3 regions of the Achromobacter sp. NCFB-sbj8-Ac1-l genome follow, and region 1 is predicted to be linked to each of the others. Evidence: predicted binding sites of a transcription regulator. Region 1 holds the regulator's gene; each other region holds the start of a gene.

Region 1 (3,278 bases):
ACTACGACGACCAGGGCCGGATTCCCCTGCTGGGCGCGGTGCGCAAGGCCGAAATCGCCCGCATCGAAGCCGCTGCTGCCCGCGGCTATCTGCCGATCGAGGGCATCGCCGGCTACAACCAGGGCGCGCAAGCCCTGCTGATCGGCAAGGATTCCCCCCTGGTGACCGAAGGCCGCGTCCTCACCACCCAGGCCCTGGGCGGCACCGGCGCCCTCAAGATCGGCGCCGACTTCCTGCGCCAGCTGCTGCCGACCGCCAAGGTCCTGATCAGCGACCCCAGCTGGGAAAACCACCGCGCGCTGTTCGAACGCGCCGGCTTCGAAGTCGGCACCTACGCCTACTACGATGCCGCCACCCGTGGCCTGAATTTCGATGGCATGCTGGCCGCCCTGAAGGCCGCGCCGGCCCAGACCGTCGTCGTGCTGCACGCTTGCTGCCACAACCCCACGGGCGTGGACCCCACCTTCGAACAATGGCAGCAGATCGCCGCCGTCGTGAAGGAAAACAACCTGGTCCCGTTCCTGGACATCGCCTACCAGGGTTTCGGCGAAGGCCTCAAGGAAGATGCCGCCGTCGTGCGCCTGTTCGCCGACCTGAACATGACCATGTTCATCAGCTCGTCGTTCTCGAAGTCGTTCTCGCTGTACGGCGAGCGCGTCGGCGCCCTGACCGTCGTGGCCGGCAGCAAAGACCAGGCCACCCGCGTCCTGAGCCAGCTCAAGCGCGTCATCCGCACCAACTATTCCAACCCGCCCACCCACGGCGGCACGATCGTCTCGACGGTGCTGAACACGCCTGAACTGTTCGCCATGTGGGAACAGGAACTCGGCGCCATGCGCGACCGTATCCGCCTGATGCGCAAGCAACTGGTCGAGAAAATCAAGGAACACGGCGGCAAGCAGGACTTCAGCTTCGTGCTGCAGCAACGCGGCATGTTCTCGTACTCGGGCCTGACCTCGGCCCAGGTCGACCGCCTGCGCGAAGAGCATGGCGTCTATGCCGTCTCCAGCGGCCGCATCTGCGTTGCCGCCCTGAACAGCGGCAACATCGACCAGGTCGCCAAGGGCATCGCCGCGGTGCTGTAAAGCGCCTCGCACTGCCGGCACCAGCCAGACGGGACCTTCGGGTCCCGTTTTCATTGCCCGCGATTTATGGGTCTCTTGCCCTGGCGCTCGACACCCGCTTGCTTTTTTGCGTTATGTCCCCCAGAATGCTGCTGTATATATGTACAGTCCGACCCCAAACGGATCATCGCCATGGCCAGCAAACTCACTGATCGTCAACAGCAAATCCTGGACCTCATCCGGCAAACCGTCGCGCGCACGGGCTTTCCGCCCACCCGCGCCGAAATTGCCTTGGCCCTGGGATTTCGCTCGCCCAACGCGGCCGAAGACCATCTCAAGGCCCTGGCCCGCAAAGGCGCCATTGAGCTCACGGCCGGCGCCTCGCGCGGCATCCGCCTGAAAGACGCCTCGGCCGCCCCGACGCAAGCCGCCCTGCCCCTGCCAGGCCTGGCGCAGCTGCTGCTGCCGTTGGTAGGCCGGGTGGCCGCCGGCAGCCCCATCCTGGCCGCCGAACACGTCGAACGCGAAATCGGCGTCGACTCCAGCCTGTTCGCCCAGGCACCCGACTACCTGCTCAAGGTGCGCGGCATGAGCATGCGCGATGCCGGCATCCTCGAAGGCGACCTGCTCGCCGTCAAGAAGGCCTCCGAAGCCCGCAACGGCCAGATCGTGGTGGCCCGCCTGGGCGACGACGTCACCGTCAAGCGCCTGCAGCGCCAGCACGGCCGTATCGAACTGCTGCCCGAAAACCCCGACTTCGACACCATCGTGGTCGAAGCCGACCAGGAATTCGCGCTCGAAGGCATCGCGGTCGGCCTGATCCGCACCCACGCACTGCATTGATGCACCACTGAACCGCGCTTGGCTGGCCTCGCAGGCCGTTCCAGGTTCTCTATACGGCTCCCGCCCGGCCAGCGTCGCCGAGACACGCCGCAGTGCAGCCAAGCCTAAAAAAGAAACCCCGCCAAGGCGGGGTTTCTTGTTGAAGGCGCCGCAAGCAGCGCCTCTCGGGCCAGCATCAGTGCTTGAGCACCGGGTCCGTCGAGCCAGGCTCGGCCGGCTTGGCCACCAGCGGTTCCTTCACCGCCTCGTCTTCGGCCAGCGGCTCGGGCAGGCGTTCCAGGGCCAGTTCCAGCACCTTGTCGATCCAGCGCACCGGCACGATCTCGAGATGGTTCTTGACGTTGTCCGGGATCTCCGCCAAATCCTTGACGTTTTCTTCCGGGATCAAGACCGTCTTGATGCCACCGCGGTGAGCGGCCAACAGCTTTTCCTTCAAGCCGCCGATCGGCAGGACTTCGCCACGCAACGTGATTTCGCCCGTCATGGCGACATCGGCGCGCACCGGGATGCGCGACAGCGCCGACACCATGGCCGTGGTGATCGCAATACCCGCAGACGGACCGTCCTTGGGCGTCGCGCCTTCCGGCACGTGCACGTGCATGTCATGCTTCTCGAACACGCTGTCTGCAAAGCCCAAGCGACGGGCGCGTGAGCGCACCACCGTACGAGCCGCTTCGACCGATTCCTTCATCACGTCGCCCAGCGAACCGGTGCGTTGGATCACGCCCTTGCCGGGCATGTCCGCCACTTCGATCGTGAGCAGGTCGCCACCGACTTCCGTCCAGGCCAGGCCGGTCACTTGACCGATCTGGTTTTCCTTTTCGGCCATGCCGAAGGTGTAGCGGCGCACGCCGAGGTAGTCGCTCAGGTTGTCGCCCGTGACATTGACCGGCTTGACCTCGAGGGTCTTGCCTTCGGCCTTGGCACGATCGGTCTGGGTCAGCAATTGCTTGATGACTTTGCGGCAGATCTTGCCCACTTCGCGCTCGAGCGCACGCACACCGGCTTCGCGGGTGTAGTAGCGCACGATGTCGCGCAAGGCGCTGTCGTCGACGGTAAGCTCGGTATCCTTCACGCCGTTGTTCTTCATCAGCTTGGGCAGCAGATGGTCGCGGGCGATGTGGATCTTTTCTTCCTCGGTGTAACCCGACAGGCGGATCACTTCCATGCGGTCCAGCAGCGCCGGCGGAATGTTCAGCGTGTTGCTGGTCGCCACGAACATGACGTCGGACAGATCGAAGTCAACCTCGATGTAGTGGTCCTGGAACGTGTGGTTCTGTTCAGGATCCAGCACTTCGAGCAGCGCCGACGAGGGATCGCCACGGAAATCCATGCCCAGCTTGTCGATTTCGTCGAGCAGGAACAAGGGAT
Region 2 (3,278 bases), 2.3 Mb from region 1:
CGTGCCGCTGCGGCTGCCGTTGCCGGCCTGAGTCCCCGCCGTCCCGGCAGGCACGGCGCCGGCCGCCCTCCGCGTCTGATCCCTCACCCGGCCATCCGCCCCGGGCGCGGCCGTCCAGGGCATGGCCAGTTCGCTGAAACGGGCGCCAAACGTCCGGACGCGTTGCACGGCGCGGCGCAGCGGGGTCAGCGATACGGCGGCAAGATCGTCCGGCAGGACGGAAAGTTGAGCGGTGTTCATAGGAACTCCTTGGTAGCGCGGTAAAAACGACAGTCAGGATCGACGGGTAATAACAGCGGCCCAGCCAGACGGACGACAGCGGCCGTCCGACACCCAGGCGTCAGTCAAATAAGGACAGCTGCCCGGCAGCCACGGCGCGCCATTGGCGCTCGCCGCGCACCAAGGCGCCGCCCGCAGGCGGGACGCTGGAAAAAGGGACCCCTGAAGACGCTTTCGCGCCAACCGGGGATAGGAAAACGGGGGAATCGGGCACACCGGCGGCCGCCGAAAACAAGGAGTCGGCGCCACCCGCCGCCAAGGGCGGCTGGAAACGGTCGGTATCCAGCGCCAGGCGATGGCGGTTCAGGCCCAGCTTGCGGGTGGCCACGGCAAACCGCTGGCGCAGCAGGTCGGCCCAGATGCCGGTGCCGCGCATGCGCGAGCCGAAGTTGGGATCGTTGCGGCGGCCATTGCGCAGGTCTTCGATGCGGTGCAGCACGCGCTGGGCGCGATCCGGGTAGTGTGCGTTGAGCCAGTCTTCGAACAGGGTTTTGACTTCCCAGGGCAGCCGGATGACGGTGTAGCTGGCGTAATGCGCGCCGGCCGCCTTGGATTCCTGCAGGATGTGTTCCATGGCGTCGTCGTTGATGAACGGGATAACGGGCGCCACCAGCACCCCGACCGGCACGCCGGCGTCCGTGAGGTTGCGCACGGCTTCCAGGCGGCGCCAGGGCGCGGCGGCGCGCGGTTCCAGCGTGCGGGCCATGCCGGCGTCCAGCGTGGTGATGCTCATGTAGACCACCACCAGCTTCTGTTCGGCCAGCGCAGCCAGGAGGTCCAGGTCACGGGCGACCAGCGCGTTCTTGGTGACGATGGTGACCGGGTGCCGGGTTTCCAGCATCAGTTCGAGCATGCCGCGCGTCAGGCGCCAATCGCGCTCGATGGGCTGGTAGGCGTCGGTAGCCGACCCGATATTGATGGGCGACGGCTTGTACCCCGGCCGGCTGATTTCGGCCCGCAGCGCCTGGACCGCATTGGCCTTGGCCACGAGGCGGGTTTCGAAGTCCAGCCCGGGGGAATAGCCCAGGTAGGAATGGGTGGGCCGGGCATAGCAGTAGACGCAGCCGTGTTCGCACCCGCGGTACGGGTTGACTGCCACGTCGAAGGGAATGTCGGGCGAATCATTGCGCGACAGGATCTTGCGGGCTTCTTCGGCAGTGACGGTCGTCTTGGGGGCCGCGGGCGCCAGTCGGGCGTCGGGCAGGATGGGAATGACTTTGGGGGAAATATCGGGGACAGCATCGACGAAATCAGCCGGGAGACCCGAAGCGGACCAGCCGTCGTCGACCTGCACGCGGTCATCGCGCTGAAAGCGATGCCGAACATTAGTAACCGCACCCCGACCGCGCAAGGCGGCGGGGGCGGCAGCCGGGGACCCAGAACCGGCGGGAAAAGAATGATCGGTGCGTGCCATGAAAACTACTGTACAAAAACACAGTGGTTTTGACAAGCACCAAAAGCCTTTTCGTAAGACAGCCCCACTTTACCGCAAGACGAAGACGCCGTCCGGAGAATTCGATTTCATCTTGCGATATCGCCCGGAAACCCGCACCAGCATTAGGTTTGGAATAAAAACAACACCCCATTTCACGACCCTTGGGGCGTTGTTTTCCGGCCCTCCTGCGGTTTACCGAAGCATGCCCGCCGCCGCCGTCTGATGCGTGGCCTCGTCGATCAAAATGAAGGCGCCGGTCGCTGCCACATCGTCGTATCGATCGACCGCCAACGCTTCACGCGTAGTGAACGTGACGCGACCGATGTCGTTCATGCGCAGCGTGCCTTCCGTGTTCTGCACTTCCTGCAGTTCGTGGATATCGCGATGAGACAGCACCGCGCGAATCTTCGCCGATGTCAGTCGCGTGCCATGCTTGAGCAAATACTTGCGCGCAGGATTCAGCGGCTGCGTGTCGAGCCAGCACAGCTCGGCTTCGAACTCGCGCGCGACTTGCGCTTGCGCCTGCGCGTGCACGATCACGTCGCCGCGCGACACGTCGACATCACGGTCCAGCACCAAGGTGACCGAATCGCCGGCCACCGCTTCATCGAGCACGCGGTCGAACACGCGCACCTCGCGCACGCGCGCCGTCACACCCGACGGCTGCACGGCGATCTCGTCGCCCGGACGCAGTACGCCGCTGGCGATGCGGCCCGCATAGCCGCGGAAGTCGTCCTTGCGATCGCCATCGTGGCGCGCCACCCATTGCACCGGAAAACGCAGCGGGCCGCTGCGGCCATCGCCGGACAGGTCCAGCGATTCCAGCAGCGTCAGCAGCGGCTGCCCCGTGTACCAGGGCGTCTTGTCCGACAGCGTCACCACGTTGTCGCCATTCAGCGCTGACAGCGGCAGCGCATCGAAGTGCGCGATGCCGAGTTTGCCCGCCAGGTCGGCATAGGCGTCGCGGATGCGCTCGAACACCGCGCGGTCCCAGTCCACCAGATCCATCTTGTTGACCGCCACCACGATGTGGCGGATGCCCAGCAGGCGAGCGATGGTGCTGTGGCGCTTGGTCTGCGGCAAGAGCTTGCCATCGGCTGCGCGGGTGGCGTCGATCAGGATCACCGCCACGTCCGCCGTGGACGCGCCCGTCACCATGTTGCGGGTGTACTGCTCGTGGCCCGGCGCGTCGGCGATGATGAACTTGCGGGCGGGCGTCGAGAAGTAGCGGTAGGCCACGTCGATCGTGATGCCCTGCTCGCGCTCGGCCTCCAGGCCATCGGTCAGCAGCGAGAAGTCGATGCCGCCTTCGGCCACGCGCTTGTACTTGGCGCGCGAGATCGCATCCAGCTGGTCGGCGAACACGCCCTTGCTGTCATACAGCAGGCGGCCGATCAGCGTGGATTTGCCGTCGTCGACCGAACCGGCCGTGATCAGGCGCAGCACGCCCGTGCCGGCGCCCGAAAGAAAAGAATCGTTTACTGCATTCATGTGCGTCCCCTGTGGCCGGCGCTGCGCCGGCCGCTCGTGCAATCAGAAATAGCCTTCTTTCTTGCGGCGCTCC
Region 3 (3,278 bases), 2.0 Mb from region 1:
ACCTTCTGCGCCGAACGCTGGCGCGCCTGCGCCTGGCGAATGGCCAATTCAGCCAGCTTCTTGCCGTATTCCACATTGCTGTGCAGCCAGAGATCGAGCGCGCTCTTGGAAAAGCCGCCCACCAGGCGAACCGCGTCGCGGCTGTTCAGGCGTTCTTTGATCTGGCCCTGGAATTGCGGGTCAAGCACCTTGGCCGACAGCACGAAGCTGGCGCGGGCGAACACGTCTTCGGGCAGCAGCTTCACGCCCTTGGGCAGCAGGCTGTGCAGTTCGGCAAAGCCCTTGACCGCACCAAACAGGCCTTCTCGCAGGCCGGATTCGTGCGTGCCGCCGGCCGGCGTGGGAATCAGGTTGACGTAGGACTCGCGCACGGCGTTGCCGTCTTCGGTCCAGGCCACGACCCACTGGGCGCCCTCGCCTTCGGCGAAGTTCTCGTGGTCGGCGCCGGCGTATTGCTCGCCTTCGAAGAACGGCACCATCAGTTCGGCGCCGGACAGCGCCTCGGCCAGGTAGCCGCGCAGGCCGTCCTGGTACTGCCAGGTCTTGGTGTCGCCGGTCTTTTCATTGACCAGCAGCACCTTCACGCCCGGCAGCAGCACGGCCTTGCTGCGCAACAGGTGGGTCAGCTCGCCCAGCGGAATATTGGGGCTGTCGAAATACTTCGCGTCAGGCCAGACCCGCACGCGGGTGCCCGACTTCTTGCGGCCGCCCTGGTCATAGGGCGCCAGGGGTTCGGCGACGTCGCCCCCCTTGAAGACCAGGCGGTTGACCGCCCCGTCGCGCCAGACCACGACTTCAAGGCGGGTAGCCAGGGCATTGGTGACGGATACGCCGACGCCGTGCAGGCCGCCCGAAAACGCATAGGCGCCGCCGCCGGCCTTGTCGAACTTGCCGCCTGCGTGCAGGCGGGTGAACACCAGCTCCACCACGGGCGCGTGTTCTTCGGGGTGCAGGCCGACGGGAATGCCGCGGCCGTCATCTTCGACGGAAACGCTGCCATCGATGTGCAGCGTGACCTGTATCTGTTTGCCGTAGCCCGCCAGGGCTTCGTCTGCGGCGTTATCAATGACCTCCTGCACGACGTGCAGGGGGTTTTCGGTGCGGGTGTACATGCCCGGGCGCTGGCGCACGGGCTCCAGCCCCTTCAGGACGCGGATGGACGCCTCGTTGTAACGTGGAGTGGCCAAGTTATCCCCAACATCTGTGGAAAAAAACCGACATTTTACGGATAAGCCCAGATTCTGCGCGGCTCCGGGTGGAATGCGCACGACCTGACCAGCTCCGAATTCGGTAGGATGACGATAGACACAGCGAGCGTAGCCGGGTTCAACCAACCCGATCACGACAACTGCGCCGCAACATCCTACACAAAAGCGGCAAACCCTGTTGTTATAAACAGTGGTATGACTGTCGTTATTGACAGTGGTATGCTTTAATCCATTCCACAAACAAGAACAACGGCAAGGCGCGTCCCTTTTTTTCGCGCCTTTTGCTGCCGAACCGAGAATCACCATCATGAGCGACCAAATCAAGAACGTCAGTGACGCGAGCTTCGATGCCGATGTGTTGAAATCCGGCCAGCCGGTGCTGGTGGACTACTGGGCTGCCTGGTGTGGCCCCTGCAAGATGATTGCCCCGATCCTGGAAGAAGTCGCCACCGAGTACGCAGGTCGCCTGACGATCGCGAAGCTGAACGTGGACGAAAACCAGGGCACTGCCTCCAAGTACGGCATCCGCGGCATTCCCACCCTTATGCTCTTTAAAGACGGCCAGGCTGCCGCCACCAAGGTTGGCGCGCTGTCGAAGTCGCAACTCACCGCATTCCTGGACGGCGCGTTGTAAACTGCGTGCTGTGAACGAAGGCGCCGCCCTGGTGGCGGCGCTCATTCAATACCGCGCGAGCCCGTCCGTGGCGCGCCGCCAGAACCCTCCTTTACTTTTCCCCCACCACTCACCGCGATGCACCTCAACGAACTGAAGGCGCTGCATGTCTCGCAGCTGCTGGAAATGGCCGCTGGCCTGGAAATCGAGAACGCCAACCGCCTGCGCAAGCAGGAGCTGATGTTCGCCATCATGAAACGGCGCGCCAAGCAGGGCGAGCAGATCTTTGGCGACGGCGTGCTTGAAGTCCTGCCCGACGGCTTCGGTTTCCTGCGCTCGCCCGAGACCTCGTATCTGGCCAGCACGGACGACATCTACATCTCGCCCTCCCAGATTCGCCGTTTCAACCTGCACACCGGCGACTCGATCGAAGGTGAAGTGCGCACGCCCAAGGATGGCGAGCGTTACTTTGCGCTGGTCAAGGTGGACAAGGTCAATGGCGTGGCGCCCGAGGCGATCAAGCATCGCATCATGTTCGAGAACCTGACGCCGCTGCACCCGAACCGGACCATGCGTCTGGAACGCGACATCAAGAGCGAAGAAAACCTCACGGGCCGCATCCTCGACGTCTTCGCCCCCATCGGCATGGGCCAGCGCGGCCTGATCGTCGCCAGCCCCAAGTCGGGCAAGACGGTGATGATGCAGCACATTGCGCACGCCATCACCACCAACTACCCCGACGCCGTCATGATCGTCCTGCTGGTGGACGAGCGCCCGGAAGAAGTGACCGAAATGCAGCGCACCGTGCGCGGCGAAGTGGTGGCCTCGACCTTCGATGAACCCGCCACCCGCCACGTGCAGGTTGCGGAAATGGTCATCGAAAAGGCCAAGCGCCTGGTCGAAATGAAGAAAGACGTGGTGATCCTGCTGGACTCGATCACCCGCCTGGCCCGCGCCTACAACACCGTCGTACCGGCTTCCGGCAAGGTGCTGACCGGCGGCGTGGACGCCAATGCCCTGCAGCGCCCCAAGCGCTTCTTCGGTGCGGCGCGCAACCTCGAGGAAGGCGGTTCGCTGACCATCCTGGGCACCGCGCTGATCGAAACCGGCAGCCGCATGGACGAAGTCATCTACGAAGAATTCAAGGGCACGGGCAACTCCGAAGTCCACCTTGAACGTCGTCTGGCTGAAAAGCGCGTCTACCCGTCGATCAACCTGAACAAGTCGGGCACTCGCCGCGAAGAACTGCTGATCGCGCCGGACCTGCTGCAAAAGGTCTGGGTACTGCGCAAGTTCATCCACGACATGGACGAAGTCCAATCCATGGAATTCATCCTGGACAAGATGCGCGCCACCAAGACCAATGCCGAATTCTTCGACATGATGAAGAAGAAGTAAGCTGCCCAGACGTAAGCCACCCTTACGCGATTGGCATTGATTTGGCGAGGACAGCCCCA

What was found. The regulator LexA, encoded in region 1, represses DNA repair genes until DNA is damaged. The targets are predictions, from matches to a motif close to ACTGTATNNNNATACAGT.
Region 2: ACUDP5_RS07495 (PA0069 family radical SAM protein) is a predicted target of LexA. The motif match lies at 1,701-1,718, and genes of this name have one in related genera.
Region 3: ACUDP5_RS09130 (DNA topoisomerase IV subunit B) is a predicted target of LexA. The motif match lies at 1,383-1,400, and genes of this name have one in related genera.

The regions. Positions count from the first base shown of each region.
Region 1 is NZ_CP199812.1:3,971,946-3,975,223, forward strand. Features, by position in the region: gene ACUDP5_RS18110 (aspartate/tyrosine/aromatic aminotransferase) at 1-1,085, shown strand, start outside; gene lexA (transcriptional repressor LexA) at 1,257-1,907, shown strand; gene lon (endopeptidase La) at 2,083-3,278, opposite strand, start outside.
Region 2 is NZ_CP199812.1:1,637,715-1,640,992, reverse strand. Features, by position in the region: gene ACUDP5_RS07500 (hypothetical protein) at 1-240, opposite strand, end outside; gene ACUDP5_RS07495 (PA0069 family radical SAM protein) at 341-1,693, opposite strand; gene ACUDP5_RS07490 (GTP-binding protein) at 1,907-3,205, opposite strand; gene cysD (sulfate adenylyltransferase subunit CysD) at 3,248-3,278, opposite strand, start outside.
Region 3 is NZ_CP199812.1:1,982,787-1,986,064, reverse strand. Features, by position in the region: gene ACUDP5_RS09130 (DNA topoisomerase IV subunit B) at 1-1,187, opposite strand, end outside; gene trxA (thioredoxin TrxA) at 1,516-1,842, shown strand; gene rho (transcription termination factor Rho) at 1,960-3,219, shown strand.